DNA from 2 places in the Shewanella sp. MF05913 genome. Region 1 is predicted to be linked to the other one. Evidence: predicted binding sites of a transcription regulator. Region 1 holds the regulator's gene; the other holds the start of a gene.
The links. The regulator MetJ, encoded in region 1, represses methionine synthesis genes. The targets are predictions, from matches to a motif close to TAGACGTCTAGACGTCTA.

Region 1 (16,657 bases):
GGTTTAGCATTAACTGCGATTGTGATTCTAGGTTCGGCGATTATTTTAAATGTGTCGTCAAAGATAATGCGTTTTGCTTTTTGGATTGCATTAGGCGTGTTATGTGCCGGATTTTTCCAATTAGGCATAGGTGTCGTATTTGGGGTTATTGCTTTGCTGGTGGTCATTAGCTGGTTTGTAAAAGGCGGCAAAGAAACCCTAATGCTGTGTTTGCATGCTTTAGTTGAAGGTGCACGTCATGCGGTGCCTGTAGGTATCGCCTGTGCGCTGGTTGGGGTGATAATTGGTATTGTGTCGTTAACCGGTATTGCTTCTACCTTTGCGGGTTACATTTTGGCAGTGGGCCAAGACAATCTATTTTTGTCTTTGGTATTAACCATGGTGACGTGTTTAGTATTAGGCATGGGTATTCCAACAATCCCTAACTACATTATTACTAGCTCTATTGCCGCGCCGGCATTATTAGACCTAGGCGTACCGTTAATTGTGTCGCACATGTTTGTGTTTTATTTTGGCATTATGGCCGATTTAACACCGCCAGTGGCATTGGCCTGTTTTGCCGCAGCACCCATCGCCAAAGAGAAAGGCTTAAAAATCAGTTTATGGGCTATTCGTATTGCCATTGCCGGATTTATTATTCCGTTTATGGCGGTGTACGACCCAGCGTTAATGCTTCAAGGTGGCGGAGTGCTTGCCACAATATTTGTAGTGTTAAAGGCTACGGTTGCCATTGGTATTTGGGGTGTTATTTTTACCGGCTACTTATTACAAAAACTGTATATGTGGGAGCGTATTTTAGGCTTTATTGCGGGTGGCAGCTTAATTTTAGCCACGCCATTAAGTGATGAAATTGGTTTTGGCTTGGCACTGGCGTTTATTTTGCAACACGCATGGCGCGCTCGTAAGTTAAAACGTTTGGCACAGGAAGGCTAATGCTAGGGTTGTGTTTAGGTTTAGCGGGTAGCATTTGGGCACAAGTTCCTGCTGAGCAGATGACCTTGTCGTGGACTCATACTATTGAGAAAGTACGTTGGGCAGAAGATTATCGTCTCTTGCCTGACGGCTTTATCCTTGAGCAAGCTAGAGTCAAAGGCAGCGGCGCCGGAATGGAAATCCCAGCTGATGCTGTGTTAATTGACGGCAGCTGGCAATATAAGCCAACGTTGCCCGTGCTGCCAATGTTAAAGCTGGGGCGCACGCCTGAGGCTGGAGATTATCAGTTGTGTGTCTCGTCTGCCAATACCGAACAACAATGTCACCCCATGAGTTACTGGGTGGGCGAGCCAACGACTGCGCAGCCGTCGATAGAACTGTGGGGCTGCGATATTAAGTAATTTGAGTTGTTATTGAGTTCTCATTAAGCCTGTTTGGGTATAAAAAAAGCTGAATCAATGGATTCAGCTTTTTTGTTTTTCATCACGGATAAAATTAACACGCAGTTAATTTTGCACGTATTAGCTTGTAAACGCGTCTTGCAGTGATGGAACCACTTGTTTCTTACGGCTTAATACACCATCTAACCATACACGACCATTAACAGTTGGCTTGCCATAGGCGCGCTCTGTTAAATCAGCAGAATCAGAAACTACTAACATTTCTGAGCCTTCTTTCATGATATCGGTAAGCAGTAGTAATACGCTGTGACGGTTGCCTTCGACTTTTAGTTTAGCGATGTCCGCTTCTAGGTCAGCTTTAATGTCGTCAAAAACCGATAAGTCGATCACTTCTAATTGGCCGATACCGACTAGGTTTCCGTTCATGTTGAAGTCTTTGAAATCACGCATTACAAGGTCGCGCGCTGGCGTGCCTTCAACGGCTGATTTGACTTTAAACATGTCCATGCCGACTTCTTTAAAGTCTTCAATGCCGGCGATTTCAGCTAAGGCTTCAACGCAACGAATATCGGCAGTGGTGCAAGTTGGTGATTTAAAAATGACGGTATCGCTTAAAATAGCGCACATCATGATGCCAGCGATGTTAGCTGGGATTTTTACCTGGTAAAAATCGTACATCATTTTAATGACGGTGTTACTACAACCTACTGGACGGATCCAACATTCTAACGGAGTAGAAGTGGTTAAATCGCCTAGTTTATGGTGATCAACAATCCCAACGATAGTCGCTTGGGCAATATCGTCTGGTGCTTGAGTGATTTCAGAGTGGTCGACAATATACACATCTTCGCCAGCGTAGCTGGTTTTGTATTCTGGCGCTTCAAAACCAAATTTCTCTAAAATAAAGGCGGTTTCTGGTGATAATTCACCTAAACGTGCCGCGATAGCTGGCTCGCCGATTTGGTTTTTTAAATATGCTAATGCGATAGCACCACAAATTGAATCTGAATCAGGGATCTTGTGACCCACTACATACATTGCCATTGAAAGACTCTCCTATAAAGTTGTGCTGATTTTAACAAGGATTAATCGTCATAGCATTAAAAAATGCAGCCGCTGAATTCCTACCATAAAAAAAGCCCCAAGCGGAGAGTCTCGGGGCCTTTTTTATACTACTCAGGGTATGTGTACTTGTGGCGTGCTGTTTTGCTTTTTAGTATTGCTCATCTGTATGTTAAGTCTGCTTTGACTCTGAACATATATAGGCGCTTAATGTGCAAAACGTAGCCCTAATCGTTTCATTAGACTTATGTCACTAAAAACTTATGTCACTAAAAACTCATATCACTCAAATCAGTCTAGCAGAACTTGCGCCAATAAGGAGTCAGACCAGCTGCTGAGTTTTTAATCATAATGATGAGCCGTCAACGCGGATGTTACACCCGCACTTTTATCACGACTTTTCGCACCTGTTGCGGTAAGGCGCTGGTGCCTGGCATATGGATGTCACCTGGGAAAAACAAGGCAAACATCCCTGCTTTTAACGGAATAAAGGCAGCATCTTGTTTATTTGATTCATAGTCGTAATTAGCATAATCGTGGTCAGCAAAATACGCTTTAGACGGCGTTTGGTCTGCTAACGGTAAATAGCCAAACTCTTCCTCGCCGCTAACCACATATTGCACATCAATGTACTTTTCGTGTGCTTCAAAAGGCTGTGTTTCTTTTGGCTTGGTTTGGTAGTCATTTACAATGACAAAAATATCTTTGCCATCTAATGGGTAATTACCGATTTCAAGTTGGCTAAAGTCAGTGTCAGCAAGGTGCGCTAGTGCCGTGGCTAAACGAGGGCTAAGCTGAGTATAAATGTGACGGTTTGCTAGGGTATCGACAATCATAAAAATTCCGTAAGATGTAAACGATAGAAACATGATAACTTGTTAAAGCATACAGTTTTACTGAAAAATCAGCATTAGAAAAATAAGAAGGATTGTACATTGCCTGCATTACGTTTACTTGCTGGACCTACCGCTTACGCACAAATAGAAGCGAATGGCTTAGAACAATCATTATTTACTCAGTTGTTTGCTGCATCAGGCGGGCCGAAGTGGCTTGCCATCGCTGGATTAGATAAATATTTATTCAGTGAATTTTTTCAAGGGCGAGAAGATCCGCTCTATACCATGGGGGCTTCGTCTGGCGCATGGCGTTTAGCCTGTATGGCGCAGCAAAATCCATTGGCAGCTTATGAACGCTTTGAGCATTTTTATATTAACCAACGTTATGACGTGGCTAAGCCGACGCGTGAGCAAGTGAGCGCGCAAGTGCTTAAGATTGTTGACGGTATTTTGGGCGAGCAACAGGGCGCTGATATTTTAGTAAACCCATTAATTCGACATCATATGGTGGCGTGTCGTGCACGTCATTTAAACCGCATCCATGCAAAATTTGGCTTAATGGTCGGTTTGTCGATGGCAGCGGTAAGCAATATTGTTAATCGTAAAAGTTTAGGCTGGCACTTTGAGCGGGTGATTTTAAGTCATAAAGATGCGGCATCTCCGTTTAGACGCTTAAAAGACTTACCCACCAAGCAAGTTCAACTGACTCAAGAGAATATTCGTCATGGCTTATTGGCGACAGGATCGATCCCTTTGTTGCTTGATCCCGTGAAAGATCTGCAAGGATCGCCTAAAGGTCATTATTACGATGGCGGCATTACCGATTATCATTTTGATATGCCATTGCCTGCAGCGACAGGTTTGAGTTTGTATCCTCACTTTTACCCTTACATGAGTCCGGGTTGGTTTGATAAGTCGTTACTGTGGCGCAAAGCCAAAGCTAATTACCACAATGGACTGATTTTAGCGCCGAGTAAGCAATTTATTGCCAGCTTACCCTTTGGTAAAATTCCAGATCGCGAAGATTTTAAACACCTCGATAGCGACAGTCGCATTGCTTATTGGCAACAAAGCGTGCAGCAAAGCCAGGTGCTTGCTGACGAATTTGCTGAAATAGTGGCTAAGGGCAACATTATGGATAGGATTGAACGTCTGTAACCTTGAGTGAAAATGGGACTTTTTTTGTTTGAATTTGTTGTTTGTGTGAAATATAGCCTAATTAAACTAGGTCTAATTAACTAGTCGAGTGCGCGCAATTGCAGGTCAATGTCGTCAGTTAGCATTATTTACGGTGCTTATGTTGTTGAAATATTGACCACTGCTACACTTATTCTATTGATTTGATTTTGGTTCAGTAACTTCACCTTTGGTGTGGGAGGCTGCTATGCAAACACAAGAAATGGCGTTATTAATTCAAGATGGCGTGTTATTGCCCGGTGGACGACTCGAGATCCGTGTTGTGTCACCGTGCGATCTCAGCATGATTGCCCGAGTGTTAAAGGGCCATTATCAACTTGCCTTTGCAGCGCTAAAAGCCAACAGCGAACTCCCTTGTTACATCACCGCCACTCGTTGCAATATCATCGATTTTAATCAATTAGCAGACAACAGTTTAAGCATTGTGATTGAAGGATCGCAGCGAGTAAAAATCTTATCCGCAGCGCAGCAGCGCGATGGCAGCTGGATTGCACGTGCCTTACCTTGTCAAAACTGGAGCCAGGAGCCTATAGCAGGTGAGTTTGAAATTATCAGTGCGGCGCTGGAGCAATTTTATCAAGTGAACCCTGATTTACTTGAGCTGTATTCGCAAGTGCATTTAGAAGATGCCACCTGGGTTAGCCAGCGTTGGCTTGAAGTGTTACCTATGTATAGTCGCGATAAGTTAGTATTAGTTGAGCAGCCAAACTGCCATAAAACCATGGATTTTGTATTACAGTTGCTTAAATCTCATGTCGATGTGTAAGCGGTGCATCAGGGGCGATACACTGATAACATAGGGTGATTACCCTTTGCCAATGTTTGTACATAGCCCATTTTATGCCAAATTCAGACTCAAACGATTCACTCTCAAACGATTTAGCCCTACATTCAACCTCAGCCATCGCGGCGCAACCTTCGTATATTGTGCTACCTAGAGAAAGCGAATTGGCGGGTAAATCATATGCCACCGTTTTTGAGTTTTTGGTTGATCATTTTAAGCAAATTGAGGCCAGCGTATGGCAGCAGCGCATTAATGAAGGCAAGGTGCATTGGCAACATGGTGAGTTAATTGATGCGACGAGTGAGTATCAAGCGACGGCACGAGTCTATTACTATCGTGAGGTAAAGGCTGAAACCAAAGTGCCGTTTTATGAACAAATACTTCATCAAGACAGCGATATCATTATTGTTTATAAACCGCATTTTTTACCGGTAACCCCTGGCGGTAATTTTGTTAACGAATGCCTTGTGCATCGATTACGTATTGCCACACAAATCGATACCGTAGCGCCTGCCCATCGGCTTGATAAAGATACTGCTGGGGTGATGTTAATGACACTAAACCCGCAAACGCGTCATGCCTATCACCAGCTGTTTTTAGACGACAAGATCACTAAAGACTATCAAGCTATCGCCAAGGTTACTCCAGATTTATTAGCGCAATTAGCCGACAACACCTGTGAGTTACCGCTACATTGGACGGTTAAAAATCGTATTGTTGCGGCCAATCCTAGCTTTACCATGCAGGTGGCAGAGGGTGAGGCGAATAGCCATTCTGAAATAAGTCTGGTGGCAGTTAAAGACGGTTTGGGTTTGTTTGAGCTCAGCCCTATTACCGGTAAAACTCATCAATTAAGAGTGCATATGTTGAGTTTGGGTATGCCAATACTCAATGATCGCTTTTACCCGGTGTTACAGCCTAAAGGGCCAGATAATTATGATAAACCATTGCAGTTATTGGCCAAACGCTTACGGTTTAGCGATCCGCTAAGTGGTATTGAACACGATGTTGAGTGTCAGGGATTAGATTTGTTAGCGATGATGTTGTCGATGAAATAAAACCGCCATCGATAAGTCGATGGCGGTTTGGTTTTTAGCATTGATGCATGCTCTTTTACTCAGCTATTTAGCCGTAGCGTGTTTAACCCCTTTGCGGTTTTTCATGGGGTCGCCATCGTAACCTAGGGCTTTCCAATCTAGGCGCTCGCCTTTGTTATGGCAGTCATTACACTGTAATGCTTTGTCTTTTGGGGTCACCATATGGTTGATACGCCACCACATTTCGGTTTCAACAAAACCGTGTTTACCACTGTATTTAAGACCTTTTTCTACCATGGTTGGGTTTGCTTCCATACCCAGTTTAGCGGCGAGATCCCAGTCAAATTTATCCCAATATCCACCTTCACCGTAAGTTTTTGGTGTGAGTAAAATATTAAGTTCTGTGTCGTAAATTTGCTTACCGGTATGCACTTTAAAAGGGTAAATCTTGGCTTTAGGGTCATTAATATTACCTAATGGATAAGCGAGTTTTACCGTTTTAGTCGGGTCAATTTTATCGCCAGCCATGTAGGCGTCGGCGTTGCCATTAAACCAGGCGTATTGTGGTGGCACATCTTTTTGCCAAATAAAGCTGCCTTTCTTTTTGTTAAAGGTGTGCTTGCCATTTTCATCAGTAGTGTCTTTCAAATCTTGCCCTGCAGCAGACCAGTCCCAACGCATTTTTGTTGGTTCTACTTTGGCAAAAGTGGGAATATGACAGGTTTGGCATGCCACGGTTGCGGTATGGGTGTTGAGTTTTTTGTTTTGATGCGGCGCGTCGTCATGACAATTGACACAACCAATTTTGGTTTCTCCTCCAGGTGAAACGCCCATGGCATTACCACTGATTTGATGTTTTTCAGTCACGTGGCATTCTTGGCATTGAAAGTCATTACCGTCGGTGTCCATGTGTACATCGGTTTCGCGATCTGGATAAGACATTGACGAGTCTAAGTCGCCATGTTTAACCGCATCACCACCGCCGCCGTAAAAATGGCAACTGCCGCAGTTATCGCGTACGGGCGCACCAACATTTTGGGCTACTCTGGCTAAGTCTACTTTACCAAATACTTCACCGGCACCCGCTGGGTCTTTCATGTAAGTCCCTGTGGTGTCGTGACACACTAAGCAGTCCACTTTGGTCATGTCTTTAAAATCGAATGTTGAATCTTTCCAACCATAACCGGCATGGCAACTTGTGCAGCGGGGCTCGTTACCTGAAATCGACACACAAAAGTTGTTAATACTGTTCTTTTTACCACGCTTGACGGTACGTCCTGGTAACTCTTGCTCTAGCTCCCATGTCCAGTGAGAAGATTTCATAAAGTCTTCGGCATGTTCTTTATGGCAGGTTAAGCATTGTGTGGTGACTTCGGGACCATTGGCAAAGGGCCCTTGCAGTGCATCTTTGTGATTAAAGGCAGCCTGAGCACTACTGCTTAACATCAGTAATACTGCCAGTGCTGTGAATGTTTTCATGATATGTGTCCTTACCCCTGAGTTTGTGCTCAGGGGGACCAATGAGAAGTTCAAGTTAGAAATTGATGGTCAGTGATGCATTGATGTCGTAGGCGGTGTCGACTACGGGCAACATTGAGTAAGCATTGCCTGCAATCACATCGTCTACTTTTTGTGGTGCACCCACTGGAGAACCACTGCCTGTGTATTCATAGTCGTAGTACAAACCGGCTAACTTGATAAACATTTTAGGATTAATATCAAAGATATAATAAGCTTCGGCAACATGACCGCGGGTGGCTAATTTACTGCCCATAGGGTCATCTTGTGCTTGGGTGAATGGGCTCCAGTATTTAGAACCATAGTTATATTCAAGGCCAAACTTGCCATATGGTGCTGGAATTTGCATTCCCACATATACGCCATAACCGTCTTTAGTGTCAGAGTCGACGGTTGAGGTTGGCACCATAATGATTTCTGTGCCTGTGCTGTTTAATGCCGCTTCAAATACGGCATCACTTAACATGCCACCAAATAAACCCGCATTGCCTGTCGGTTCAGCACGAGTCCAACCGAGTGAGGCAAACATTTTCATGTCTTCGTCTGATTCATAGGCATAGCCTAGGCCACCTAGGTACATATCACCAATCACACTGCTAGGCTGCACTCGGGTAACAAAGTTAAAGTTTTCAAACTTTTGCATATCTTGATACATGGTTGGCGCAAAAATACTGGCCAATTGTGTTGGGAATGCCATGGTGCCGGTGAAGCCGTCGTTTACATCTTTAGCGCCGAATAAGGTGAACTGTAAAAAGTGGTTGCCGTCATTGATGACGTCGATATTAAATCCACCTAGATGGGTATCTTTGGTGATGATATCGCCAAATAATTCACCGTTACCGTATTGTGATTCAAAGCCCTGGCCGTAGCAGAAACGGACCGTTTGGCCTTCAATGCCGGTAATATCGGTTAAGTCATACCCTAACGTTGCACCGTCGAAGTTAAAGTTAACGAGGTGGCCAGAGGGTGTACCGCCGCGAAGCTCATTTTCACGATAGTGACTTGGAGGCCCGTAAGTTGAAGGACGACGACCAATAGACAGGTATGCGCCGCTGCCATTAATGTCTTTCCAGTTAAAGTAGGCGCGCTCAACTTTTAATTCATCGCCACTGGTACTACCGCTGCTAGTGCCGTCCATGGTGAAGGAATTCCATGAATCAAATACTTTAACGCCTGTTGAGTCGCCCCAACTTTTGTACATAGTAAGACGTCCAGCAAAACTGACGTTATCCCACACTTTTGCATTAAGGTTTAGGCGAAGGCGGGTGGTGTAAAAAATATCATTATCGATATCTTGTTGGGTCTTTTGCCCCAATACCATCGGCATTACGCCTTGCAGCATACCGCTTTGGAATGCTGCGGCTAAATCAGGATTGGCCATCATCATTTGCCCTAAAGGTGAGCTGGCACTGCTTGGGTCGCCAAATTCACCGGCCATTGCTTTAGCGGCAAAGTCAGAAAAGTTGACGTTCATGGCGGGGTTCCAGGTGACATTTTGATAGTGTAATGAATGCACTTTCGTTCTAAAGTCACCGGTAATTTCGATTCTGTCTAATGCGCTATGACGTTCAGTTTTGTCAACGCGTGAGTTTAAGTAATCTAAATCTTCAGATATTTCGGCCAACTGCTTTTCTAGTTCGGCAATTTTTTGTACATCGGTGTCAGTTGCTACGGCTGCACCACTCATAAAGAGCGCGTTAGCAACCAGTATTGAGATAAGTGTTCTCATGATGTTTCTCCCCGTATTTGCCTAATATTGAATCAATTAAGCAAATTTTGGTTGTCAGATTCCCTGAGGCTAAGCCTCATTATTTTTTAATTCGATTCGGTTACTGGCTGATGTTGGCGTTTACTCAGAAACGTTGATCAGCTGGGCTGACTTAGCCGCAGGTTGCTGGCTGGTCTGAGTCGGCAGCATGGTCATACAAAAACTGTTGAATATCTTTTAGTTCTTGTTCAGACAATGCCTCAAAAACGGCAGGTTTTGCTTTGTGTTTGTCGCGCGAGAAGAAGCGATCCCATTGGCTCATGGTTTTGCTCATCGGGGTGAGCTCTTGACCTTCGCTATTGGCACTGTGACAGGCTTTACATTCTTTTTTGTACAGGTGTTTACCTTTTTTAGGGTTGCCGCCATCGGCTGCCATGACCTGGCTACCGAGAGATAATGCAATAGCGACTGCGATACCAACTTTAATATAAGTGTTCATCATGTTTATCCTCTATGGGCTTTTATAGGTTGTGCCTTAGCAATATTGCTGTATTGCTTTGCTGTAAATAATGTTACCTAAAAAGAGGTATTGTTAATTTGAAGTAGATCATATTCATGAGAAAAATCTAATTGAAAAAAAGTTAATTGAAAAAAATCTAATGAACTTGTGTGACGCAGATCTATTGCTAATTTGGCTGGATGCTTGATAGGCGGGTTAGGGTATATTTTGAGATGTAAAAAGAGATCGCTTTTAGGGTTAGTTGGCTAATGCCATCACTGATTTAACCACTAAAACCGTGGCGCTGATGCTGCAGAGCACGAGAGTGGCAAGACGGGTTTTGTTTTTATCGACGTGGTTGATTAACAAACCCGAGACAAGATAGCCGCCAATGACTGACGGTAGCAGCATCAGTGACAACCACAAATGCTTTATTTCTACTAAACCGACCACGGCTAAAATGGCTAACGCAATCAGTGAGCTGAATACAAAAAAGGCTGACAATGCCGCTCTAAATTGGCTAGCATCTTGTCCGGCGAGTAAAATCGCCATCGGTGGGCCACCAATCGCGGCGATGTTGCCAAAAATACCGGAGAATACTCCAGCAATAAATAAGCTTATACGGTTGATGGGGGCGGTAATCTTGTAAACACTCAGAATCACGGCAATGTATACGATAGCCGCAATAATTAAGCCGAGTATGGCTTGTGGGGCAAACAGTAATAATCCTGCACCCACAAATCCACCGGGGATCCGGCCGAGTAAGGCGTATTGCAAGCCATTAAATTGCAGGTGACCGCGTTCTCTGTATAAGGTCATTGCCGAAATGGCAAATCCCATAACAATTATGGGGACAGGGACAAGTTGGGGATTAACAATATACAGCAGAGGGCTTGCGACAACGGCTAACCCAAAGCCAATTAAGCTTTGGGTTAGCGCGCCAAAAAAAACGATAACTGATGCCAGTATCAATGTAGATGGATCGATAAATGACATCATAAGTTCTCTATAAAAATATCACGACTTCTTATTAGGGTCGCTTCAAAGTCTGTTGATTAAGTCTGTGGGTTATTCCATTTCTTCCCACTCAATACCCATCTCATCCATTAACTTTTTCGCTTCACTTGGAATGCTATCCGGTTCATCTTTGGATAAATCACCGTCATGAGGTAATGGTTGGCCTGTGTATGCATGCAAAAATGCCTCGCATAACAGTTCACTGTTGGTCGCATGACGCAGATTATTTATCTGGCGACGGGTACGCTCATCTGTCAGTACTTTTAATACTTTTAAAGGGATAGAAACTGTAATCTTTTTTACTTGTTCATTCTTTTTGCCGTGTTCGGCATATGGGCTGATATATTCGCCATTCCACTCAGTCATTAACTTACCCTTAACGATAAATACGGGGCAGATTTTAACCCCTTACAATCTCTAGTCAAATTATTGCTACTATTTAGTGACGATTGCAAATAGATTTCTTTATGTTTAGACGTCTAAACGTCTAATTTAGGTTGACGTACGCTAACCTCTTAGGTAAATTTGGACGTCTAGACATCTATTTTGTGTGTTTGTGAATTTTTAGGAGTCTTTATGACTAAGTATCAAAGCGCCACATTGGCCGTTCGCCAGGGTATAGAATCAGACACACAACATGGAGCCGTAGTACCACCGATTTATTTATCGACCAATTATTCGTTCGACGGCCATAAAAATCCGCGCGAATTTGACTACAGCCGATCAGGCAATCCTACTCGTTGCATATTAGGTGACGCGCTGGCAAAACTTGAGCAAGGTGCAACCGGAGTGGTGACATGCACAGGTATGGCGGCCATTACATTGGTGACCAGCTTACTCGGCCCTGATGATTTATTAGTGGTTCCGCACGACTGTTATGGTGGCAGTTATCGCTTGTTTACCAATTTGGCTAAAAAAGGCCAATTTAAATTAGTGGTTGTCGACCAAACCGATGCTCAAGCATTGAGCCAAGCCATAGCGCAAAAACCTAAAATGGTGTGGTTAGAAACCCCGTCAAACCCATTACTACGCGTGGTTGATATTGAATCGATTAGCCATGCTTGTCGCGACGTTGGTGCATTAGTTACGGTAGATAACACCTTTTTATCACCCATTTTACAGCAACCTTTATTGTTAGGTGCTGATATCGTTATTCACTCAACCACTAAATACATTAACGGCCATAGTGATGTGGTTGGCGGCGCTGTGGTGGCTAAAGATCCTGAATTAGGTGAGCTACTACATTGGTGGTCAAACACCCTTGGGTTAACCGGCTCTGCGTTTGACAGTTACTTAACCTTACGCGGTTTACGCACACTAGCAGTGCGAATTCGAGAGCATCAACGTAATGCACAAAAGATTGTGGAACTGCTTAATGCCAGCGACGTGGTTGCTAAAGTGTACTATCCCGGTTTAAAAGACCATCCAGGTCACGAAATTGCGGCAAAACAACAACAAGGCTTTGGTGCTATGTTAAGTTTTGAATTGCAAGGTGGCGAGGCAGAAGTGGTGGCATTTTTAAATGCGCTGACATTGTTCAGTGTTGCTGAAAGTTTAGGCGGAGTGGAAAGTTTAGTCGCCGTTCCGGCCACGATGACCCACAGAGCAATGGATGCAGAAGCACGCCAAGAGGCTGGTATTAAAGACACTTTATTGAGACTATCTGTCGGCATTGAAGATGCTGAAGATTTGGTTGCTGATATTAAAGCCGGTTTAGCCGCAGTTGCAGCAATTAAATAGCCTGAACTTGGGTAAAATTAGCTTAATTTACGTTTATGTTAGCTGTAGTTTTCGTTAAATAAAGTAAAATAGCAGTCGCAATAAAAAAAGTCGTAGTTGTTTAAGGAGTGCGTAATGGCGCGAGGTCATTTACATAAGTTTGGTGGTTCTAGTTTAGCGGATGCTGATTGCTATCGTCGTGTTGCCCATATTTTACTGACTCATGGTAACAGTGATGATCTTGTGGTGGTGTCTGCTGCCGGTAAAACCACTAACTTCTTATATAAATTACTCAGTTTGCGCGACAGCGGTCAACTTTGGCAAGAAGAGCTGCAAGTGCTCATTAGTTATCAGCAAACCTTAATTGAGCAACTATTGTCAAACGAGCAGGCGCGTGATTTGCGTGAGCGCTTGTCTACCGACAGAGCGCAATTAGTTAGCTTGTTGTCTTTAGAGCAGCACAACGATTATCAGTTAAACCAGGTTGTGAGTTTTGGTGAACGCTGGTCTGCACGCTTAATGGCAGCATTACTGCGCGAAACTGGCGTGGCTGCAACGCATGTTGATGCCTGTTCTATTTTGGTTGCCGACGAAGGATCAGTGCCTAATATTTTAGTGCAAGAGTCGCGCGACAAGGTGCAAGCTTTGTTGGCTTTGCATCCGCAAGAGCGTTTAGTGATTACCGGTTTTATTTGTGCTAACCGCCATGGTGATACCTTATTGCTGGGCCGTAATGGTTCTGACTTTAGCGCCACGCTAATAGCTAGCCTGGCTGACATTGAACGTGTCACCATTTGGACTGATGTTGAAGGGGTGTTTAACGCTGACCCTAACAAAATTAATGATGCCAAATTGCTTAAAAGCATGTCTTTAGCAGAAGCTGATCGCCTTGCGCGTTTAGGCTCGCCTGTTTTGCACTCACGTACTTTGCAGCCATTATTTAACACCGATGTGAGTTTAGCTGTACGTTCAAGCTACGCATCTCACACCGACTTTACCTTAATTGCTCCACTGAGTTCATCGGCTAGCGCACCTGTGGTGACTAACCTCAATGAAGTGGTGTTATTTAGCTTTAAACTCAACACCGAGATTGCACCACTGCTGGCTATTTTAGATCAAGCAGGCCTGACGCCATTAGCATATTGGGAGCTCGCCCAACATAAATTTGAGCTGGCATTTACCCTAGAAAGCCAAAAACAGGTTCAAGCACTGTTGGTAAAACATGGCGAGCAATGGGCGATTGATGAATTAGCCATACAAACTGACCTAGGATTGGTGGCGTTAGTCAGTGCAGATGCACATCATTTTAGACGCAGCTTTGCCCGTTTATTAAGCCGCGATGCCAAACCTGTTTATCAAGACTCGTTAAGCTTAGTGACCTTAGTGCCACAAGCGCAGGTGAGTTTATTAACCCAAAAGGTGCATCGTCGCTGCGCCGGCCCCAGAATGCGCATCGGCGTGTTGCTGCTAGGTGTCGGTAATATTGGCGAAGCATGGGTCGATTTATTTAAGCGTGCCAGCCAAACATTAGATCGCGAACTTGAAGCGTCGGTAGAGCTTATCGGTGTGGTTGGGTCGCAAAAGGCATTAATTTCAAATGACGGTATACGCCTTAATCATTGGCAGCAAGATTACCAAGCCCATGCTACAGATTGGGATTACGACTCATTGTTTGAGCAATTAGCGCAATTGTCTTGTGATGAAATTGTCGCGTTAGACATCAGTGCCAGTGCCACATTAACCTTGCAGTATCCTGAGCTATTTGCACGTGGCATTCATGTGGTGAGCGCAAATAAACTGGCGGGTTCTGGGCCATTACCTTTTTATCGTGAATTAAAGCAACAGCTCAGTAATCGTCGGTTATTTTGGCGTTATAACGCCAGTTGCGGAGCGGGTTTACCGATACAACACGCGTTAAACGATTTGCGTAATAGTGGCGATACCATTGAAGCTGTCGGCGGAATTTTTTCGGGTACCTTATGTTGGTTATTTGAAAACTACGATGGCAGCAAACCGTTTTCGGAATTAGTCCTAGAAGCGCGCGGTTTAGGGATTACCGAGCCCGATCCGCGTGATGATTTGTCTGGCCGTGATATGCAGCGTAAATTGCTGATTTTAGCCCGTGAGATTGGTTTAGCCGTTGAGCTCGATGATATTACGCTTAATTCGTTAGTGCCTAAGGCATTAGCTGAGTTGTCGTTAGACGATTTTTTACCGCGTATTAGCGAGTTAGATGATGACTTGTTACAACAATATGTTGCAGCCGCTGAGCAAAACAAAGTGCTGCGTTACGTGGCATCGTTAGACAAAGTCGAGGGTAAACTGCAGGCCGAGGTCGGTTTGCAGTGGGTAGACAATAATCATCCTTATGCCAACTTAACCCCTGGCGATAATGTGTTTGTTATTCGCAGTGCGTTTTATCAAGGTAACCCATTGATTATCCGCGGCCCAGGTGCTGGACGAGAGGTTACCGCAGCCGCAGTGCAGTCGGATTTAGTGCATATTTGTAAAGACTTACTGCAAGAGTAATATTGATTAAAAAGACCATGTGATGGTCTTTTTTTTCGTCCTCTATTAGTTTTTCGTCCTCTATTAGATAGTGCTGCTTACGATTAAAAGGATATTAAATGCAAAGGCCAACAAAGGAGCAAATTCGAGATTTACCACTTTATGAGGGTATTGGTCTTGATAATATCATCGTTGTCACAAACACCGCTGACGCTATTAGTGCAATAGCAGAGTTAAAAACACACTCTTGCTTAGGCTTTGATACCGAGAGTAAACCTTGTTTTATAAAAGGTGAGGTAAGCGATGGACCTCATTTAATTCAAATAGCCACACAGTCCAAAGTATTTTTATTTCCTACTCAGTTTTATGAACACTTCACTGACATTGCTAAAATACTGTCGGATCCTACGATAAAAAAGGTGGGGTTTGGGCTAAAGGAAGACAGAAAAATACTCTTGAGAAAATTTGGCATTACGTTAACCAATACAGAAGAGCTTTCTTCAAAAGTGATGCGTTTTGCACGCGTTAAACAACGTGTAGGCGCTAGGGTTGCGGTTGCGATGTTTTTTAATCAACGACTATCTAAGAGTGCACAACAATCCAATTGGTCAATATTCCCTCTGCATAACCATCAGAAAAAATATGCGGCAAATGATGCCCATACTGCATTACTCATCGAGCTCGAAATTGAAAGGCTGAGTCAGCAATAATTATACCGGCATGGCTCTTTCACCACTCCATAGGTTTTATTATTCTTAATATTTTCTCTTTTTTGCCGAACGTAGCTACAGAATAAACTCAAACATACATAAATATTTATTATTAAATCAATAAGATTTGATAATTTTTATTAATATCGTGTTCGCCGTAAGATTACTCCATCGAAACAAATGACGAATCAATTAATCGTTTTTAGGAGTAAGTTATGAAAATGAATCACGTAGGTTTAATGGTTGGCGACATGGATAAAGCGGTTGAGTTTTATACCAAAGCGCTAGGGTTACGAGTGGTAATGGGTAACACTAAGGTGCAAGAAGAGCGCAAAACGGCGATTGGCAGAATGTGTGTCGCTGTATTTGGTGAAGGCTTTAAAGGTTTTAACATTGCGCACTTAGTCACCACCGACGGTATTGGTGTTGAGTTGTTTGAAATGATCGATCGCCAAGAGCGACACGACGTTGACTTTACGCGTCTTGGTATTTTTCACTTTTGTTTGCAAACAGATGACTTTGAAGGTGCAATTGCACGTACCGAACAATATGGCGGCAAGGTGCGTATGGATATTATGCGTTACCACCCTGAAGACGATAGCAAACCCGCTAAAATGGTTTATTTAGAAGATCCGTTTGGTAACCTATTTGAATTCTACTCGCATACTTATGAAGAAACGTACGCTTCTGATTACGCGTAAGTTATACCGTTGAACCTCACCCCAAAG
Region 2 (16,657 bases), on a different contig from region 1:
AGGTTACTCATTGCCTGCTGATGTTGTTTACTACGATGTACCATCTGCGCTTACTGTTCAGCTAGGTCGTACGCCAGAAGGACAAAAGATTGTCCGTGTGGGTACTGATTTGCTGTTGATTAGCATCGGTACGGGCATGGTGATTGATGCAATACAAGACCTTAACGATGTGTTGTAACGTCGTTGGGTAAACCTTGTTATGGTGTTAGTTTTGCCATTAATCGTTAGCGAAACGAAAAAGCCGACCAAGGGTCGGCTTTTGCTTAAACACAGATTTTACACATCATTCAAAACATATGATTTAAACGCTTAATCATGTTCGAATATCGCTTCTTTTAAATCATTAATTGTATTTATATCGACATCGCCTGGCTGAGTGCTCCAGGTGACACGCAGATAATTGGTTAAGTCTTTAAGTTGTTCATCAGACAACGTCTCGGCATAACCTGGCATGGCATAAAAGCTGGTGGTGGTGTTGTAGTGTTGGCTTTTTATGCCTTTAAGCATGACCGCGACAACATTGTGTGGGCTAGCCTTATCTAATGTGGCGTTCCCCGCCATTGCTGGAGCAACATTAGGTCGACCTTCACCATTTTGACTATGACAACCAGCGCAATAACCCATGTATAGGTTGTATCCGGGTAATTCACGCTGGTGGCCATTAAAGGTCAGCGCTTTAGCTGCAACGGTTTCGTCAGTATCAAGCAGATAACTGCTTACCGCGTGCATGTCAGCATCGGTTAAGTGGCTAAAGCTGTGGTATACCACAGGATACATGCCGCCGAAGACTGTACCTTTGCGAGAATAACCTTCAGTAAACAAAGACTTTAAATCATCATGAGTCCAGTTTTGTCGGTTAAGCTCAGCGGGAGTAATATCTGATGCCTCTAAACCTTCGATAACAGCGCCTTGGAAGTGTTTGTCTTGTTCCATGGCAAATAAGCTATCTCGAGGAGTATGGCATTCACCGCAATGGCCTAGCGCATTGACTAAGTAATTACCTCGGTTCCACGGCTCACTTTTGTCTTCTTTCGGCGTAAACTCTTCAGCATCATGGGCAATTAAGTTCCACGCCTTCAGGCCAAAACGCACGTTAAAAGGAAAAGAGACATCATTATCGAGATTGGCTTGCTTAATGGGTTTAGTACTCATCAAATAAGCATATATCGCTTTGGTATCTTCATCCGTTAGCAGACTGTAAGAGGTGTAGGGCATAGCTGGGTACAAATTACCGTTAACGCCGACGCCATGATGCATAGCATCAAAAAACTCGTCATAACTGTATTTGCCAATTCCGGTGTCTTTATCTGAGGTGATATTGGTTGAATATACCGCCCCAAACGGGGTTTCAAATGGTAGTCCACCGGTTAACTCTCGCCCGCCTACGGCAGTATGGCAGGCCACACAGTCGCCAATCTTCATCAAATAAGCACCACGTTCGATATCGTCATGCTTGTTGCCACTGTCATCCGCCGCGCTACAAGCACTGGCAAACAAACCAAGGCTTAAGCTGAGCAATACATTCAGGCTTAACTTACGTACCATTATCTGGCGGGCTAAATAGTTTCGGTATAATGGCTTCATGACAGGGTTAACCCCTTTGTCTTGAGGATCAAATCTTTCATCCCAGCATAATATTTTACATAACCAGTACAGCGGCAAACATGTTCGCCTAAGGCTTCTTCAATCACGCGTTCTACTTGATCTTTGGCAATAGGTTTACGCTCTAGTCGTTCAATTAATGCGGTCGATTCATTGACAAAACCCGAGGTGCACCAACCACATTGAAACGAGAAATGTTCCAAAAAGGTTTGCTGTACAGGGCTTAGTGCAGTGATTTCGCCTTGAGCGTTTTGCTTAGCATGGCCTTCTACCGTACGGATACGTTTACCATTGAAACGCTCAACACCGTTGATGCAAGTACGAACGACTTCGCTCATGCCTTGTTCGTCATCTACGATGACAGTACAGGCATGACACACCCCAGCACCGCAACCAAACTTAGTGCCAGTGAGGTTTAAATACTCATGCAAAAATTCAATCATCATGGTGCCATCGCCGACGTCAATCGGGCCAATAGCTTGGTTGTTAATAGTTAACTTAATTGACTGGCTCATGCCATGGCCTCCTTGATTTTTTTCGCTGTCATAGGTAATTCGTAAAAACGCACTGCGGTAGCTTGATAAACAGCTTCAACTAGCGCAGAAACTACAGGTATCATGACCACCTCGGCAATGCCGCGGCTCGGATCCGTTTCAGACAACTGCGGTAAAATAGTATGTTGTTGGCTCCAAACCCCAACGTGTCGTGCTAGCGGCACCTTATAGCGGTTGATATTCCAGGTTCCATTACCGGCACCAGCTTCAAATGGGGGTAACTCTTCATGCAGAGCATGGCCAATTCCCATCGCAAGACCGCCTTGTATTTGGCCTTCAACAAACTCATTCACAATCACTTTACCGGCTTCTAACCACGTGTGAGAACTGAGCAAGCTGACTTCGCCATTACCTTCATTTACGGCAATTTCAACTAAGGTTGCACACGGAGCATAGTAAGTCACCATGGCATTATTAAGCTCAGCCTTTGGGTAGCTCATGGCTTGACGATCGATTAAGTGATAGCCGTTTGAGCTCATGCGGGCTTTACGAGCAGCGCTACCATGATACTTATCACCTTCGCCGTATTGCAGCGCTAATGCATCTAGAGCAATGCGCTCTTTGGTGCCGAAAATTTCAAAATCAGCTTCAGCCCAAGCCCAACGGTTAAAGGCATGGCCCATTACGCCAACCACTAAACCTAAATCGTGAGCACGCTTGGCGAGAATGTCGATTGAAAGCGGTGGGAAGCCCATGGCAGTTAGCTTGCCATCAGTCCAACGACCATCACGAGAATCATTGAGATTGGTTGCGCCCATTGGTGTGTTGAAATACAACTCGTTCCAAATCGACACTGCAGCAGGCCAAAGTCCGTGACGATAAATAATATCGGCGGCAATACGAGTGACATGGCTTTGATAATACGCCGACATAGATGCTGATGATGCCATGGCTTTCACGGGTGTCCAGCGTGGGTTGGCGGCCATTTCATCTTGGCGTTGCTGGGAAATAATGTATGGATTATCGGTTTGCACCAATTGCATTGCATCCCAAATATCAATTTCAGCCAGTTTTACTTCGTGGGCAAAATTACCTAATGACTCACTAACCACAACCGCTTGAGACGTTTGCGTGCCAGTCCCCATTTCGATAAAGCCAATTTCTAAGGTTATTTTACCGTCTTTGGCTAATCTAATTGCCGCACTTGGTGCAGCAGCACCAGTACCATAATCTTTGGTCGCCATACCAAAGCCTACGCCGTAACGCATGCCTGGATTTTTAGCTTCATAATTAGCCTTTGCAGCAGCTCGGTTTTGCCATACAGGGGCTTGTTCAGCCATGTCGAGCATTTCACGGTAGCGTAGGGTGCCATTAGGGATAGCACCTTGAGTATTACGCTGTCCTGACTCCATCACGTTAGCCGCGCGTAACTTAAAAGGATCAACATTTAACTCAGCGGCTATCTCGTGGATCATGCCTTCCATAGCGGTCATCGACTGCAATGTACCGTAACCGCGCATTGAGCCCGCATCTGGATTACGCGACGCGTAAGAGGTGGCAATAATATCGTTGCGCGGCGTGTAGTAAATACTTTGCATTGCCGTTGCGCCAACGGAGGTGACTGACGGACTGAAGTTAACGCGGCCACCACCATCAACAGTAATCTGTGAGGTTAACGCTTGAATTTTTAAGGTGGCTTTATCTACCGCTAAACGACTCTTCATAATGAAGGGATGACGCTTAAGACCTGATTGAAATTGCTCAAAGCGGTCGTTAGCTAAACGTACGGGACCGTTAGCATAAATAGTGGCTAGCACGCCATAATACGGGAATATTGAATGATCTTTAGCGCCAAAACCGCCGCCGATATAAGGCGAATGCACCACGAGGTTTTTAACTTTTTCTGCTAATGGACCAGACGACAGCATGTGCACGGCCATCTCTTGAAAATCTTGTGGAGATTGCGAGGTAATAACCGTATGGAACGTTTGGCTACTGGCATCAAACCAGCCATTAAAGGCTTCAGGTTCCATCATCATCGGGTCGATAATTTGAGTGCGATACTCGCGCTCTAATACTTGCCATTGTTGGCTTTCTTTTGCACTTTCAATTTGTTTTTCTATTTCGCCTGCATAAAAAAGACCGCGTTCTGACACAGTACCTTTGGCACTCGGATCGCCAGACCATTCTGGTTGATGGTTCTTAATGTTAGGGAAAAACAATCCATCGTGCAGCGGGCTATAAACATCTTCGCGATCACCATTCTCACCTTCAACCCGAATAAGACGCCAGCTGGCATAAGGGTCTTTAGTGTCAGATACAAAAGGGGTTTTCTCACCATAACGTAGTAGCGCATTATCAAATTGTAATAATGACTTTGCTTGTTTAAACGCATGGAAGTTATCGAATAATAATATGGCTACGGCGTGGCCCAGATAAGCGGCAGTTTGCCCTTCAGGCAACAACATATTGTCGCCGTAAAACTCAGGTAGTTTTACCTTATCGCGGGCAAGATCTGCCGCGGTAATGACTTTATATGGTTTAGCTGAAGCGGGAAGGTGTTCAAGGGAAAATCCTTGATAAATATGCGATGCATCGGCAGCGCGTAAAATAAAGGCGTAACCTTGCTGTTTTGGCCAGCCAGCCATGTCCATTGCACGGTAATCTCGGCCATAGACTTTTTGACCAGTGACTTTAGCGATACCGTCGTTGCGAAATTTAGGTTTAGATTGGCCTTTAGCCTGTGTTTGCCATTGTGCTGCCAGTTCAGGCGAAATGATCGACGCATTAGCGCGACTCATTTCCCACAATAAAGGCGCTGAATATACAGCGACCCCACCAATGACACATTGTTTTATAAAGCTCCGGCGCGACGCATTAGGTATATCCATATCTCACCTCTGTTTTTCATAAGAATAAATCAGACGTCATTATGTTCGTCGCCGTCCGATTTTGGCCTATTGATAGATTGTATTATGTAGATTGCGTTGAATCTAAATTAGCAATCTAAAACGGTAACATATCGATATAACAATGCATATTCTTGATTGTTGTTGGTGTTTTATTGTCGCTAATAATTAAGTATAAAAATGCAACTTATTGATGATTTAATCTCCTAACGAAGTGATTAAATGATTAATCACGTCATAAAACAGTGCCGCATAATAATGAGCTTACACAGATAGGCAATCGTTTTTTTAATCTGTAATGCATAATTTTATTCAGCTTAATCAAGTCTATACCGAAGTGCTTGGTGTTATGTTTATTGTGTATAATTATCACGATATAAGATTGTATTTTTACATTCAGTGAATATGAAAATAATAAACGTCGGCAATTTAAATAATTAATTAAGAGTTTACTTAAATTGTAATTAATTATTCAAATTGTAAGGGTATGGTTGTTTTTTTGTTTTATTGTTGTCGCCATAGTAGCGGAGGTAATGAGGTTGTTAAACGCTAAGTTGATGATTAATATTCAATAGTAAAGCCTAAGTTATTTTTCGATGTTTATACACATGGTGCTATTTAAGGATTATCACATTGTTATTTTTGGATTCTTTTAACGACTTTTCCTCGTTGATTACACGGTTACCTAGTGAAGTTTTGGTAAAATAAAACGTCATTAGCTTAATTTATGATCTAGGCGGAGAAGCTAAGTCTATAAACTAAATCTATGAGCTAAACGTGCTTGAAATAGCCGTATTTTTAGGTTGTTAGTATCATCAATTACCTCTTTGCATGTCTCAATTACTCAACTATTTTGTGCTAGCTCAACGTTACCACTACCAACACTATTAAAGGGGGAATTAACCGCTTACACTACAAATAGCTTAATTACCTAGAGTAATATTAATGAAACCAATTATTTGTAGTAGTGCATTAGAAGCCGTCTCCTTAATTGAAAGTGGCGAAACCTTGTGGACTCATTCCATGGGGGCAACTCCAACATTATTATTAAACGCGTTAGCCCAACATGCATTAACAAAGCAGGGGTTAACATTATTGCAGTTGCATACCGAAGGTGCTGAGTCGCTAAGTGATCCCAGTTTACAGGGGCATCTACGCCATCGTTGTTACTTTGCTGGCACACCCACGCGGTCGTTGTTACAACAAGGTAATGCCGATTATGTGCCAATTTTCTTGTCGGAAGTACCTAAGTTATTTCGTTCAGGTGAGCAAAAAATCGACACGGCTATTATTCAAGTCTCTCCGCCAGACAAACACGGTATTTGCTCATTAGGTATTTCGGTTGAAGCTACACTGGCGGCTTGCCAGGTGGCGGGTAAAATTATTGCTCACATTAATCCCATGATGCCTCGCACCCACGGCGATGGATTTATTCACTACAACAAGCTCGCTGCTGTATTTGAGCAAAGCCAGCCATTGCCGCAACATTTAATCGATTCAAGTGATAAAACCAGCCAGGCCATCGGTCAGCACGTTGCCACCTTGGTTCGCGACGGTGATTGCTTACAAATGGGCATAGGCGCTATTCCTGATGCGGTATTGTCGTGCTTAACAGCGCATAAAGATTTGGGCGTTCATACTGAGCTCTTTTCAGATGGCGTGCTGAATTTAGTTGAATTAGGCGTAATCAATAACAGTCGTAAAAAAGTGCATCCAGGAAAAACGGTCACTGGTTTTGCGCTGGGTAGTCAACGACTTTACGATTTTGTCGATGATAATCCTTCGGTGATTTTTATGGACATCGAGCAGGTGAATGACACCGCAATCATTCGTAAAAACCCTAATGTCATGTCGATTAACTCGGCGTTACAAGTTGATATATCGGGTCAGGTTTGTGCTGACTCTTTAGGGACTAAAATATACTCAGGCGTGGGCGGGCAAATGGACTTTATTCGCGGAGCTGGGCTGTCAGAAGGTGGGCGTTCTGTTATTGCGCTGCCAAGTACTGCAGCTAATGGTACTGTGTCGCGAATTGCTACAGTATTATCGCCAGGGGCGGGCGTAGTGACCACTCGTGCGCATGTACACTATATCGTCACAGAGTATGGAACCGCTTATCTACGCGGCAAATCGTTGCGCGAGCGAGCCCGAGCGCTTATTGACATTGCCCATCCAAAATTTAGAGAGCAACTTTGCCAAGAGGCTTTTGATATGTGGCAGCTCACGGTGTAATGCATATCTAGCATGCGTGTTTATTGCTTGGAGCTTTAATTGATCTATAAGCTCACATGTTTACCGTTCGAGGAGGCATGTGCGAGTGAATATTTTCAATATTGAGCTCATTATCAATAATATACCTAGTATCATTAAATTTACAGTATATATGTTGATCGTAAACAAATGTGTACAATCGGGGTGTTCTTCACAATATTTCTCTTCTGGCCCGACCTGATAAATCGACTTCGATTCGCTACACTGCGCGCCCTTAATATGTTGCTACTTTAAGCTTTTGGCGTAACGCATTGTGTTTGCAGCATGAATAATTATCTCTAACAGTAAGGATAGACAACTCATGCAATTCCCAACACACCGATTTTACGAAGACATATTGGCTTTGTTTTGTGCAGGTGTCATGGTGTCTTTAGGTGTAACCCTCTATAACAGTAATCAACTGATTACCGGTGGGACTGCTGGTATTGCCATTATTGGTATGCACCTATCATCGTTAAGTTTTGGGGTGTTATTCTTTTTAGTCAATGTGCCTTTTTACTACATTGCATGGACCAAACTCTCTAAGCGTTTCACCATTAATACCTTCATTTCAGTATCCATCATTTCAGTGATGACAGATTACATGCCGATGCTTATTCATATCGATAATGTCCATCCCGTATTTGCCGCATCGGTTGGCGGAATGTTGATTGGAGTGGGTATGTTGATTATGTTTCGGCATAAATCGAGCTTAGGTGGTTTAGGTATTTTGGCGTTGTATTTACAGAACAAATATTCAATCCGAGCCGGTAATTTTGGCTTATTAGTCGACACCATTATTTTGAGTTCTTCCTTGCTGATGTTTCCTGTCGAGGTGGTGTTCTTGTCGGTAATGGGCGCTGCGATGCTAAATGTGCTCATTGCCATTAATCATAAGCCCGGCCGTTATCAGGCATATGTTGAGACTAAAGTGAAAAAAGAGACAATAGATTTGAAGACCCAAAAAGCCTAGTGCTCATAAAATATTCGTTTTGTTTGTTTGGCAATGTTTGGCAATATTAGGTATTCATTGTTGCAGCCAGTGCTGCAGCCAGTGTCTGTAAAGCAGCAGTACACCACAATCATAGCCAGTAATTACTGTTATTGGTATTAGTCTTAATCAACGTCACTACGCTAAGTCTCATTTGATAAATTTATTTCAATCCCATGTAATTGTGAGTAAATTTTGAGTTAAAATATTTATTCTATTAATACCCGTGTTTTATGAAGCGCTAATTGGGCTATTTATAACAAGTTAAGGTTTCGCAGTATGAACAAATCAAACACCTCACACCCAACAGGCTTTACCTTGATTGAGTTGGTCGTGGTGATCATTATTTTAGGTATTTTGGCCGTAGTAGCGGCACCCAAATTTATTAATTTAAAAACTGATGCACACATTGCCGCGATAAATGGGGCGGTAGGATCGATTAAAACCGCGGTAACCTTATTCAAAACCAAAACATTAACCTCCGGTAGCGCAATGACTGATACGGTTGAGTTTTCTGGGGTAAAAGGCAGTAATTATCAACCCTGGGCAGCAGCGGCTAATGCCAGCGGCATTGGGTTTAATGCTGGATACACCACCTCGTCTGAAATTTTTAAGGCGGCAGGCTTAGACATGAACGACTGGGCGTATCTCATTTATACGTCAAGTGGCAGTTATGCCGTTGCTGCTGCACCAAAGTTGGCACTGGATATTGCAAAGCCGACATCTGCACAAGTCATCGCAACCAATTGTTATTTCCAGTACCACTGGAAGAGTGCTGGCGAACCTGAGATCACTTCTGTGACTTCTGGGTGTTAATGGTATTAAGTGCAAGTTCTCTGGTTGCCTGCTTAGATTTGTGTGTTGAGAAGACAATAATCATTGCGGATAATGTTTTATATAACAAGGATGTTTTATGATCGATTTTAATAATAAAGGCTTTTTTAAGCTTAAGCAAAACCCTGATTTTGCTGAAAAGGTTAAGGATTTGCTGCTAGATGATGAACAAATTGTCGATTCGTATAAAACGATGCGTGATGGCGTTGTTTTTACCAATAAGCGAATTATTGCGGTAAATGTTCAAGGCATTACAGGCAGCAAAAAAGATTTTACATCTTTGCCTTATAAAAATATTGTCGCTTATTCAATCGAAACATCAGGCACTTTCGATTTAGATTCAGAATTAGAAATCTATTTCTCCGCTATCGGTAAAGTGAAATTTGAGTTCACAGGTAAGTCTTCAATGCTGGAAATCTCAAAAATAATATCGGGCTATTTATTGTAAGCATCATTTGTCACGTTCACGATTAGGTCATCTATTGTGAGCAAGCCGTGGCTGTTCACATATTGTTTGGATCAAAAGGCATTTATGATCCGAAAGCGTTTGTGCTTATCAATCTTGTGTCATAAGTCTAGGGCCATAAGTTTGGTGTAATAAAACAAACATCGATAATTCGATTAACACACCAACTAGGTTTATGATTTAATCGTCTCAATAATGAAGTTGATGAGGTCTAAACATGATAATAGCTTGCCCACACTGCGATACCTTAAATCGAGTTCCTGAAGAACGTCTTGAACAACAACCCACTTGTGGGAAATGTAAAAAGCCTGTCTTTATTGGTGAACCGATAGAGTTAACCACGACGAACTTTGCCCACCATGCTAATAAGTCTGAATTGCCATTAGTCGTCGACTTTTGGGCCAGTTGGTGCGGCCCGTGTAAAAGCTTTGCGCCTGTGTTTACTCAAGCCGCTAAAACCTGGGAACCCAAATTTCGTTTTGGTAAACTCAACACAGAAGAGCAACAAGCTTTAGCTGCGCAGTTTAATATCCGCTCGATCCCAACGTTAATGGTATTTAAACAAGGTAAAGTGATTGCCCAACAATCTGGTGCCATGCCTGCATCGTCGTTTAACCAATGGCTAGAGTCGCTGAAATAGCTTTTTGACATTAAAAATTTCAGTATCAGGCCCGAATTTAGAGAATAAAAAACGCGACTATACCTCGCGTTTTTAATTCGCTTCATTGTAATTATTGTTCAAAAGGATCTGATTCTCATGAAAAAAATACTGCTCATTGGCTTACTCGGCATCGCGTTATTTGGCTATTTAGACAAAAACGTTCAAACCACCCAAATAGTACAAAACGTTTTCGCGGCTGATATCGTTGCCAGTGATAGTGCCAGTAACAGTGCCTTACAAAATGCCATTGATAATCGACAAAGTAATGTTCAAGTTGCGGGGTCTGGTGAGGTAACAAAAATGCTCGCCGATGATCTAAAAGGCAGTCGTCATCAACGGTTTATTTTAAAAATAGCCAGTGGAACGACCTTGCTGGTTGCTCATAATATCGATTTAGCATCACGTATAGACGGCCTAAATGTTGGCGATACCGTAGAATTTTACGGTGTGTATGAGTTTAATAATAAAGGCGGCGTTATCCATTGGACTCACCACGATCCACGCGGAAAGCACCAAGGCGGTTGGTTGAAGCACAATGGTAATGTGTATCAATAAGCTTTGTTATTTGTAAATAGCAATTTGTGATCTGTAATGGGTGATTCTTTCTAACGGGAAAGCTAAAGCTTGCCTATATTAAGGCTGAAAATTGCAGTCGCAGATAAATCATCTTGATGACACGTTAAATGCATCATCAAGATGATATGCGAACTAGAGTATACTCAGAATCACTCTTTACTCTGGATCATTCTCTATTCAGGGTCACACTTTATTCAGAATCACGCTTTACTCTGGATCATAGTCCAATATCGGTGATAACCACTTTTCAGCCTCTGCCAGGCTCATGCCTTTACGCTTAGCGTAATCTTCAACCTGATCTTTACCTATGTTGGTCACGCCAAAATAGCGTGATTTTGGATGGGCAAAGTACCAGCCAGAAACCGCAGCGGTAGGGTACATGGCAAAGCTTTCGGTAATGTTCAAATCGATAGTTTCATCGGGTTTGAGCAAGTCCCACAGCAAGCCTTTTTCTGTGTGGTCTGGGCAAGCTGGATAACCTGGCGCTGGGCGAATACCTTTATAACGTTCACGAATTAACGCTTCGTTATCTAACACCTCATCTGCGGCGTAGCCCCAAAACTCTTTACGAACCCGTTCGTGCATGCGTTCGGCAAAGGCTTCGGCTAAACGGTCGGCTAAGCATTTGAGCATAATGGCGTTATAGTCATCGTGGTTGGCCTCAAATCGGGCTACATGTTCATCAATACCGTGTCCTGTTGTCACCGCAAAACCGCCCATATAGTCGGCCACGCCACTGTCTTTTGGTGCAACAAAGTCAGATAAACAGAAGTTGTCATTACCGACGCGTTCAAGTTGCATACGCAGGTGGTGAGTGGTCATTTCTAATGTGGTGCGCGATTCATCGGTATACAGTTCAATGTCGTCATGATTCACCGTATTGGCTGGGAATAAACCGATAACAGCTTTAGCGGTAAGCCATTTTTCGCTGATAATTTGTTTCAGCATCGCTTGGCCATCAGCAAATAATTTAACCGCTTCTTCGCCCACAACTTTATCTTTTAAAATTTCTGGGTAATGTCCGTGCAGCTCCCAGCTTCTAAAGAACGGTGTCCAGTCGATACGCTCCACTAAGTCTTCTAATGGATAGTCGTCGAATACTTGACGGCCTAATACATTAGGGGTGAATGGGGTGTAGTTTTCCCAGTCATGTTGGCAACGATTTTCACGTGCCGCTTCAATTGATACGATGGTTTTACGCTTGGTTTGCGACAGGCGTTTTTCACGCATGATGTCGTATTCTGCATAGGTTTCATCAATGGTAGCTTGGCGAGTGTTGTTATTAATGAGCTTCGACACGACTGGCACAGCGCGTGATGCATCGGCAATGTATATCGCACCATGTGGATAGTGTGGGGCAATTTTTACTGCTGTATGAATTTTAGAGCAAGTAGCACCGCCAATAATGGCTGGTATGGTTAAGCCTTCACGGTGGAAGGTTTTAACGTTGTGTACCATTTCGTCTAGGCTTGGGGTGATAAGCCCTGACATACCGATAATGTCGATGTTATGTTCTTTCACGGCATCGAGGATTTTCTCAACCGACACCATCACGCCTAAATCGAATACTTCGAAGCCATTACACGCCAGCACAACGCCAACAATGTTTTTCCCGATGTCGTGCACATCGCCTTTTACGGTAACCATCAAAATTTTACCGTTAGATTGACCTTCTACTTTTTCAAGTTCGATATACGGGTTTAAATAGGCGACTGCTTTTTTCATTACACGAGCCGATTTAACCACTTGGGGTAAAAACATTTTGCCGGCGCCAAATAAGTCACCTACCACGTTCATGCCATCCATTAATGGACCTTCAATCACATCAAGTGGGCGGGTGGCTTCAAGACGAGCAGCTTCGGTGTCTTCATCGATAAACTCAGTGATACCTTTAACTAAAGCATGCGATAAACGTTTCGATACTGGCCAGCTGCGCCATGCTAGGTCTTCTTTTTTAGCCACTTGTGAGCCATCGCCGCGATATTTTTCGGCAATGTCTAACAGTTGTTCAGTGTTGCTTGAATCGGCCACTGGGCAAGGTAAGTTTTGTACCACGTTTTCGACTCTAAGCTTAAGCTCTGGGTCAATGTCATCATAAATCGCTAATTGACCTGCGTTTACAATCCCCATGTCCATACCCGCTTGAATCGCATGGTATAAAAACACTGCGTGAATGGCTTCTCGCACTGGGTTATTGCCGCGGAACGAGAACGATACGTTAGACACACCACCCGAAATCATGGCGTGTGGCAACGTCGATTTAATGTCTTTGATTGATTCAATAAAGTCGACAGCATAGTTGTCGTGCTCATCAATGCCTGTCGCGATAGCAAAAATGTTCGGGTCGAAAATAATGTCTTCTGGGGCAAAGCCAACCACATCAACCAAAATGCGATATGCACGGGTACAAATTTCGGTTTTACGGGCACGAGTATCGGCCTGGCCTTGCTCATCAAACGCCATCACAATGGCCGCAGCGCCATAACGTTTTACTAATGTGGCTTGTTTAATAAAGGCTTCTTCACCTTCTTTCATCGAAATTGAGTTAACAATCGACTTGCCTTGCACGCATTTAAGACCCGCTTCAATCACTTCCCATTTTGATGAGTCGATCATGATAGGTACGCGTGAGATGTCTGGTTCTGAGGCAATGAGATTTAAAAACTTGGTCATCGACGCGGCGCCGTCGAGCATGCCTTCGTCCATGTTGACGTCGATAATCTGTGCGCCGTTTTCAACTTGCTCACGCACCACATCGAGTGCCTCTTCAAATTTTTCTTCTTTGATTAAGCGTAAAAATTTTGCCGAGCCTGTTACGTTGGCACGTTCGCCGACGTTAACAAATAATGAGTTGTGATCAATTGTTAACGGCTCTAAACCCGATAACCGACAGGCGACAGGAATGTCGGGGAGCTGTCTTGGATCATGTCTAAGTACCGCTTCACGAATCGCGTTAATGTGGGCCGGTGTGCTACCACAACAGCCGCCGACAATATTAAGCATGCCAGCTTCAGCCCATTGAGTAATGACTTCGGCCATTTCTTCAGGGGTTTCATCATAACCACCAAACTCATTAGGTAAGCCCGCATTTGGGTGAGCAGACACATAACATTCGGCAATGCGTGATAATTCTTCAACGTAGGGGCGCAGCTCTTTTGGGCCAAGGGCACAATTAAGGCCAATCGATAACGGCTTAATATGACGCAGTGAATTATAAAATGCTTCGGTAGTTTGTCCGGTAAGGGTACGACCGGATGCGTCAGTAATGGTGCCAGAGATCATCACCGGTAAGCGCTCGCCAATGTGATCGAACACTTTTTCAATGGCAAATAATGCGGCTTTGGCATTTAAGGTATCAAAAATGGTTTCGACCATAATAATGTCGGCACCACCTTCAACTAAGGCGCTGGTTGATTCAACATAGGCTTCGACTAATTGATCAAAACTGACATTACGAAACCCGGGATCGTTAACATCTGGGCTAATAGAGCAGGTACGGTTGGTTGGGCCAAGCACCCCAGCAACATAACGAGGCGTGCCTGTTTGTGCTGCTACTTCATCGGCAGCCTGGCGGGCAACGCGGGCACCTTCAAGGTTAATTTCTGCCGACAAGGCTTGCATGTCATAGTCGGCCATGGCGATAGTGGTGGCGTTAAAGGTATTGGTTTCAATGATGTCGGCACCGCCGAGCAGGTATTTGACATGAATGGCCTTAATCAGCTCGGGTTGGCTGAGCACTAATAAGTCATTGTTGCCTTTAACATCGCAATGCCAATCTTTAAAGCGTTCGCCGCGATAATCTTCTTCTTCCAACTTATAATCTTGGATCATGGTGCCCATCGCACCATCTAAAATCACAATACGCTCTGCTAACAATGCGTTAAGTTGTTCAAGTGTTTGACTGTGAGAAGTCGACTTCGCCATAAACAGTTACCTTTTTATCACTATATTGCTTGATACCTTGATTAAGATAAGCATACCCTTAAATCAATCTAAAAGGGCGATATCCTCATTGAGCTCATCAATGGGCTAACTTACATGCTTATCTACTCAGAATGTGTTTGGACATATAAACGTATAGACGGCTATAGTACGCGAGTTTTTATCACAAGGGCAAGGCTGAGGTTGATTTAAATGAAACAAGCTAAAATCATTTTTTTACGCCACGGCGAGTGCGAAGGCGGTGACATTGCCCGTGGCCAAATTGATGTTGCGCTCACAGAGCTGGGGCGTGAACAAATGCGCCAAGCCTTTAGTAGTGTGTCTTTACCCATTAAGCAAATATTTAGCTCTCCTTTAGTGCGCTGTCAGCGCTTTGCCGATACGCTGTCGCAGCAGTTATCCATACCATTAACGACATTGCCAGCCTTACAAGAGGTCAATTTTGGCGTATGGGACGGGCAAACTTATGATGCGATTTATCAAGCCAGTCCAAGCCAATTTGATGCGTATTGGCAAGACCCATGGAAAGTGGCGAATACACCAGATCAGGGTGAGAGTTTGGTGGATTTTTATCACAGGGTGCAGCAAGGCTTTATGGCGGTAGTCGACAGTATGTGGCAAACACTTAACCTTGCAAATGAGCCAGAAGCTAATCATCTGCAGGCCTTAGTCATTACTCATGGCGGGGTAATGCGTTGCATTATGGCGCATGTGCTTAATGCCAGCCAAAACAACGGATTATTCGCTAACCTAGCCATCCCCTATGCTGCTATTATGTCTGTTGATGTGTACTGGACTGAGCCTAGCGACAGTAATACACCTTTAGCAGCTAATTCAGTGTCTCAACCTGAGGTTAGCTTTAGGATAAACTGGCCGCAACAAGTGGCGGTTGATACACGTTAATCATTATGTAATTCAAAGTATTGGGAATTGGGTTAAGCCCAAACTGTACCCGCAACTGTAGGTATTCAACTCCCGTTGAATATAAGTCAGATACCAGCTTTGAATTGCCTCAACCCCCATACCTAAGCGGGTGACTTAGGGGAGTTATTATGTTGATATTTATTAAAGTATGTTGGGCATGGCAAGGTGTAAAGCATGCCTGAGTCAGTATTAGATGTAGAACACCTATTTTGGCAAGTTAACGGAAAAACCATTCTCGCCGATATTCATTTCAGCTTACCGAAAGGGCAAATGTTAGGGTTAATTGGCCCAAATGGCGCGGGTAAATCTAGCCTATTACGTTGCCTATACCGTTATATTGTCCCGAGCAGCGGCAATATTGACTTGTTTGGCAAAGAGTTAACGACCTATTCTGCTAAGGCATTAGCGCGCACCGTAGCCGTAGTACAACAAGATACGCCGCATTACTTTGACCTGACGACAGAGCAGTTAGTCACCATGGGGTTAACGCCACATAAAGGCTTATTTGATGCGACAACTCAAGATGACCGCGAGTTAATTAACAGCGCTTTAGCTAAAGTCGGCCTTAGTGAACATGGCCAACAACCTTACGAACATTTGTCTGGCGGCGAAAAACAACGTGCCCTTATTGCGCGTGCAATTGTACAACAGCCGCAAATCCTTATTTTAGATGAGCCCACCAACCACCTGGACATTCGGTATCAAATTCAAATTTTAGAATTAGTGGCTTCACTTGGGATCAGTGTGATTGCATCTATTCACGACTTAAACTTAGCCAGCGCCATGTGTGACAAATTACTGTTACTGGATCAGGGTAAGCTTATTGCTAAAGGTCATCCGACCGCGGTGCTGACTGAGCGGCAAATCAGTGATGTGTTTGGCGTGTGCTGCGAGGTGAATGTTCATCCTCAGCATGCAAAACCATTGATCAGTTATTTTTATGGTTATCAAACAGCTAACAGAGCGAGCCAACAAGATGAGTAACCCGGCTCAAACTCGATACTATTG

Region 2: the regulator MetJ is predicted to act here: its motif matches at 14,854-14,871, upstream of metH (methionine synthase).

The regions. Positions count from the first base shown of each region.
Region 1 covers NZ_JCAYNT010000005.1:74,272-90,928, reverse strand. Annotated here, with positions in the region: gene AC19MV_RS08825 (TRAP transporter permease) at 1-933, shown strand, start outside; gene AC19MV_RS08820 (DUF1850 domain-containing protein) at 933-1,334, shown strand; gene AC19MV_RS08815 (manganese-dependent inorganic pyrophosphatase) at 1,455-2,378, opposite strand; gene AC19MV_RS08810 (NanQ anomerase/TabA/YiaL family protein) at 2,771-3,232, opposite strand; gene AC19MV_RS08805 (alpha/beta hydrolase) at 3,332-4,390, shown strand; gene AC19MV_RS08800 (LON peptidase substrate-binding domain-containing protein) at 4,617-5,195, shown strand; gene AC19MV_RS08795 (pseudouridine synthase) at 5,270-6,271, shown strand; gene AC19MV_RS08790 (tetrathionate reductase family octaheme c-type cytochrome) at 6,335-7,729, opposite strand; gene AC19MV_RS08785 (DUF3373 domain-containing protein) at 7,785-9,497, opposite strand; gene AC19MV_RS08780 (c-type cytochrome) at 9,649-9,978, opposite strand; gene AC19MV_RS08775 (sulfite exporter TauE/SafE family protein) at 10,234-10,974, opposite strand; gene metJ (met regulon transcriptional regulator MetJ) at 11,044-11,358, opposite strand; gene metB (cystathionine gamma-synthase) at 11,569-12,732, shown strand; gene AC19MV_RS08760 (bifunctional aspartate kinase/homoserine dehydrogenase II) at 12,847-15,240, shown strand; gene AC19MV_RS08755 (3'-5' exonuclease) at 15,339-15,929, shown strand; gene AC19MV_RS08750 (VOC family protein) at 16,145-16,630, shown strand.
Region 2 covers NZ_JCAYNT010000002.1:153,773-170,429, reverse strand. Annotated here, with positions in the region: gene AC19MV_RS04170 (hypothetical protein) at 1-178, shown strand, start outside; gene AC19MV_RS04165 (cytochrome c) at 310-1,584, opposite strand; gene AC19MV_RS04160 ((2Fe-2S)-binding protein) at 1,581-2,117, opposite strand; gene AC19MV_RS04155 (xanthine dehydrogenase family protein molybdopterin-binding subunit) at 2,114-4,987, opposite strand; gene AC19MV_RS04150 (acetyl-CoA hydrolase/transferase family protein) at 5,951-7,237, shown strand; gene AC19MV_RS04145 (YitT family protein) at 7,578-8,228, shown strand; gene AC19MV_RS04140 (type IV pilin protein) at 8,526-9,062, shown strand; gene AC19MV_RS04135 (PH domain-containing protein) at 9,160-9,528, shown strand; gene trxC (thioredoxin TrxC) at 9,764-10,186, shown strand; gene AC19MV_RS04125 (DUF3465 domain-containing protein) at 10,304-10,762, shown strand; gene metH (methionine synthase) at 10,991-14,707, opposite strand; gene AC19MV_RS04115 (histidine phosphatase family protein) at 14,918-15,628, shown strand; cobalamin riboswitch at 15,627-15,744, shown strand; gene AC19MV_RS04110 (ABC transporter ATP-binding protein) at 15,824-16,633, shown strand; gene AC19MV_RS04105 (FecCD family ABC transporter permease) at 16,626-16,657, shown strand, end outside.